Regions from separate parts of the Mycolicibacterium insubricum genome, predicted to be linked through region 1. Evidence: riboswitches for the same ligand, from Rfam matches in the RefSeq annotation. Region 1 holds a riboswitch; the other holds the start of a gene.
The links. A riboswitch is a leader RNA that binds a small molecule or an ion and turns the genes downstream of it on or off. The one in region 1 is predicted to bind thiamine pyrophosphate.

Region 1 (2,395 bases):
TGCACAATGCCCGGTTTCATGCCGATCGCGATGCCCCCCACCACCGGCGTCGCCAACTGCGGCAGGATGCCGTCGGCCACCGTACCGGTCCCGTCGTCGAGGCCGAGGACGCCGATCGCCGGAGTCACCCCGACGCTGCCACTGAGGGTGACGCCCTGCGAGGTGGACATGTCGACGCCGCAGCCGATCTGATAGCCCACCTCGAGCACGCCCCGCGGGGACTCCCCCTCGTCGGGGCCGCTGACCGAACCGTTGAACACCCCGCCCACCTCGTAGTCGCGCGAGGACAACGCCGTGGTCAGCGGGGCCACCGGCCGCAGGGTCTCGTCCTTGGCGCCGACGGTCAGCGTCCAACCGTCCGGCGACACCGAGGTCACCGGCGGCGCCGAGACCACCGTGCCGTCGGGTGCGGGTGCCATCGGGTCCGTCGGGTCCAGCATGGCCGCCGGGCCCGGCCGGCCCGGGAGGGCAGCGGGGTCGACGTGCATCTCCTCGGCGACGACCGGATCGGCACCGGCGGGGACAGCACTACCCAGCGCCAGGACCCAGGCCCCCAGGACGGCGGGCAGCCTCACCCGCATTCCGGCGCCTGAACCTCCGGCCTGCCGATACCCCAACACCACGTTGCCTCTCCGGGGCCGGCACCGGCCCCTCGATTCCGCGAACGGCCCGGTGCAGCGACGGTCACGGAGCCCTGTTCCGAACGTAGCCACGACCCTAGCCGCCGACCGCGGATCTGCGGCCGAACAACATCGGCTCGAACGCGTAACAGACCGGGCCCGGGCGCATAACGGAACACGTTGCCCGGCCAGCGGTCCCGATCAGCATGCCCAAAGCGAGTTACCGGCGCGCCCCGTCGACCGGATGCTGGTAGGCGGCGTCGAAGAACGCCAGTTCGATCGCGACGGCCCGGGCGAAGAAATCCTCCGCGATGGCGCTCCGCGCGGGCCCGACCCGGTCCAGTTCGGCACGCAGGAACGCGACGATCTGGCGGAACTCGGGATAGTCGTGCAGCGTGATCCAGTCCGCGTGCACGAAGTTCTCCGGCAGCGGCTTGGGGGCCCGCGACGCCCAGTCCAGGTAGAGCCACTCGGCGACTAGCAGCACCGCCAGGATCGCCGCGTACTCGCGGGTCTCGGCGGCCTCCCGGAACAGCGCCGTGAATGCCGTCGTCGGCGCGGTGTCCGGAATCTCTCGTCGCTGTTCCTCGGTCACGCCGAGTGCGTCGAAGGCGCGCAGGAAGTAGGTGTTCTCCTCCCCCGCGATCTCGCCGATGAAGCGGGCCAGCCGCAGCCTCGGCGCCAGCGCGTCGGCGCTGGCGACGGCCGACCCGAGCAACACCAGGAAGCTGTCGATGAACCGGTAGTCCTGCACGAGATAGCCGGCCAGCACTCCGTCGTCGATGCTCCCGTCGAACAACTCGCGGACGAATCGGTGCGATACCGACCGGTCCCAGATGTCCCGGTTCTGTTCGCGCAGCGCATCGGTGAATCTGCCGATCGCCGATTCAGCGGTGCCCATCAACATCCCTCCGCGAGTGCGAACTCGATCAGGTTCTGCGGGTGTGTTCTCAGCCCGTTGCGGGCACCCCGTGTCTTTCGCCCCAACGATAACCCCGGGCCCACGATGCGCGTAGCGGCGCGGTGGGCAGATCACCTCGGGCCGAGCCGCACTGCGGCTAACATCGAGCACGCAATCGCCGGGTAACGGTCGGGGGACATCATGGGCACCACACGAACCGTTCTGATCGCCACACTGATCATCGGCGCCGTGCCGGGCACAGTCGTGACCGCGGCACCGGCCACGGCGGACTGCACCACCTCCGGCGCCACCACGATCTGCTCCCAGGGTGAGGTTCGGGGCTCACCGAACGCGTCGCCGCCACGGACCAGCGGTCCGGCCTACCCGTATCCCTGTACCTATGACTATCTGTGCGGTAACGGCGGCGCGTCGATCATCTTCACGCCCGGCCGCCGCGGCGGCCGGGGACCCATCGGTGGCTGGTGACCCGCACGGACATCACCGGAACCCCGCAGCCCGAACCGTCCAAGGAGTCAGCATGGCCTTCCACACCCCCGGAATTCACCGGACCCTCGCAAGCGCAATCGGCGTCGCCGCTCTGGTAGCGACTGCGCCGACAGCAGCAGCCGAACCACCGAACTGCACCGCCGCGGACCTGGCCGGCGTCGCGGGCGGAGTGACCGTGGCAACCTCGGCCTACCTGTTCACCCACCCCGAGGTCAACGGATTCTTCACCGGGCTCAAGGGCCTGACCAAGGACGAGATGCGCAACAGGGTCGCCGACTATATGACCGACAATCCGCAGGTGGAATCGGAACTGCAGGGCATTCGTCAGCCGCTGGTCGACTTTCACGCCCGGTGCGGCGGCGAGCCC
Region 2 (2,395 bases), 2.8 Mb from region 1:
CCGAGGTTGTAGATGCGCACCCGGCCGAACATGTCGCCGAGGCGGCCGAAGGGCACCACCAGCACGGCCGTCACCACCAGGTAGCCCATCAGCATCCACAGCAGGTAGCTGACGTTGCCGGCCTCCAGCGGGTTGAGCCCGATGCCGCGGAAGATGGCCGGCAGGGAGATCAACACGATGGACGCGTTGACGGTGGCCAGCAGGGTGCCCAGCGTGGTGTTGGACAGCACGATCCACTTGTAGTGCGGGTGGTCGTGGTCGATACGGCGACGCCGCTCGGCCGTCGCCGTCAGGGCGGGGTCCGGGGCGGTCGCGGTATCGGTCATCTTGGGTCTCGGCATTCGGTTCGCTTCAGGTCTATGCATTCGTCGCGCTGTCAGCACGCGACACAATACATATGTTAGCTATACAAATAACCCCTGAGCAATGCCCTACCGCTATGCATCCGCTGTGCGGACCTATGCGCCCACTGTGTAGCCGAGTCGGTCAGTAGTACGTACCGCCCACGTAACCGAAGTTCCCCCCGTCAACGGAGTTGTCACAGGTGATCTCCACGTCCCAGCTGGTAGTCGCACCCGGCGACGGGATGCCGGGCAGGGCCAGGTCGTAGGTCATTCGCGGGTCGAACAGGAACGGCACCGAGATCGGGATGCGCGTAGTGCTCGGCGTGGCCGTGTAGGTGCACCAGCGCTGCGGCGCGCTCACCGGCGGCGCCGCGGCGATATGGGCGGTGACCGAGCCGAACGTCTGGGACCAGGTCACGCCCATCCCGTCCGCCCAGGCCGGCCCCGCGGCCGCCACCACGCCGGCCGGGATCGCGGCCGCCAGCACCGACGCGGCGACGAACTTCGGCAGCTTCTCCATGATCAGTTCCCCTCGGATCGACGGCGGGCACGGCGCCGGCCAGTGCGTCCCGTCCAGAATGCGGGCAACGACGAGCCGGCGCCAGCGCCCGTCCCGCTGACCGGAACCGCACTCCCCGCACCCGGCCGTCGAGTATCGGATACATTGACCAGGTACCCACGGGAGCGCCAACCGAAGGCGCTGAGAGGACGGCTGCGGCCGTCGACCGTACGAACCTGACCGGGTCATGCCGGCGTAGGAAGAGGATGTGAGATGAGTATTTCTGTCGACCCCACAATTGGCACCGGATCCAATGGCGTCGGGCCTCGCGCTCGCGGAACTGCACCGCTGGCCGAACCCGCCACGCCGATCACCACCGGGCCGATCGCCGGCTCCACCAAGGTCTACCGCGACGTCGACGGGATGCGGGTCCCGTTCCGCCGGGTGCACCTGTCAAACGGCGAGCACCTGGACCTCTACGACACCTCCGGCCCGTACACCGATACCGACGCCGTCATCGACCTGGACCGCGGACTGGCGCACCGCCCGGGCATCGTGGCCGACCGCGGCACCCAGCTGCAGCGGGCACGGGCCGGCGAGATCACCGCCGAGATGGCCTATATCGCTGTGCGCGAAGGTGTTTCACCCGAACTGGTACGCGACGAGGTGGCCCGCGGGCGCGCGGTCATCCCGGCCAACCACAATCATCCCGAGGCCGAACCGATGATCATCGGCAAGGCGTTCGCGGTGAAGGTCAACGCCAACATCGGCAACTCGGCGGTCACCTCCTCGATCGCCGAGGAGGTCGACAAGATGGTGTGGGCCACCCGCTGGGGTTCGGACACCATCATGGACCTGTCCACCGGCCGCGACATTCACCAGACCCGCGAGTGGATCCTGCGCAACTCCCCGGTCCCCGTCGGCACCGTACCGATCTACCAGGCGCTGGAGAAGACCAACGGCGACGCCACCGCGTTGACCTGGGAGCTCTACCGCGACACCGTGATCGAGCAGTGCGAGCAGGGCGTGGACTACATGACCGTGCACGCCGGGGTGCTGCTGCGCTACATCCCGCTGACCGCCACCCGGGTCACCGGCATCGTCAGCCGCGGCGGGTCGATCATGGCGGCCTGGTGCCTGGCGCACCACACCGAATCGTTCCTCTACACCCACTTCGAGGAACTCTGCGAGATCCTGGCCCGCTACGACGTCACCTTCTCCCTGGGCGACGGGCTGCGCCCGGGCTCCATCGCCGATGCCAACGACGCCGCCCAGTTCGCCGAGCTGCGCACCCTAGGCGAGCTCACCGCGATCGCGAAATCGGCTGGCGTGCAGGTGATGATCGAGGGACCCGGCCACGTCCCGATGCACAAGATCGTGGAGAACGTGCGGCTGGAGGAAGAACTGTGCGAGGAGGCGCCGTTCTACACCCTCGGCCCGCTGACCACCGATATCGCACCGGGCTATGACCACATCACCTCGGCGATCGGCGCGGCGATCATCGCCTCGGCCGGCACCGCCATGCTCTGCTACGTCACCCCCAAGGAGCACC

Region 2: another riboswitch for thiamine pyrophosphate. It lies ahead of thiC (phosphomethylpyrimidine synthase ThiC); the one in region 1 lies ahead of G6N16_RS18240 (TenA family protein).

What each region holds. Positions count from the first base shown of each region.
Region 1 is NZ_AP022618.1:3,873,028-3,875,422, forward strand. It holds gene G6N16_RS18235 (MspA family porin) at 1-581, opposite strand, end outside; gene G6N16_RS18240 (TenA family protein) at 841-1,521, opposite strand; TPP riboswitch at 1,510-1,602, opposite strand; gene G6N16_RS18245 (hypothetical protein) at 1,723-2,007, shown strand; gene G6N16_RS18250 (heme-binding protein) at 2,060-2,395, shown strand, end outside.
Region 2 is NZ_AP022618.1:1,098,945-1,101,339, reverse strand. It holds gene G6N16_RS05055 (MFS transporter) at 1-326, opposite strand, end outside; gene G6N16_RS05050 (hypothetical protein) at 487-864, opposite strand; TPP riboswitch at 1,013-1,122, shown strand; gene thiC (phosphomethylpyrimidine synthase ThiC) at 1,117-2,395, shown strand, end outside.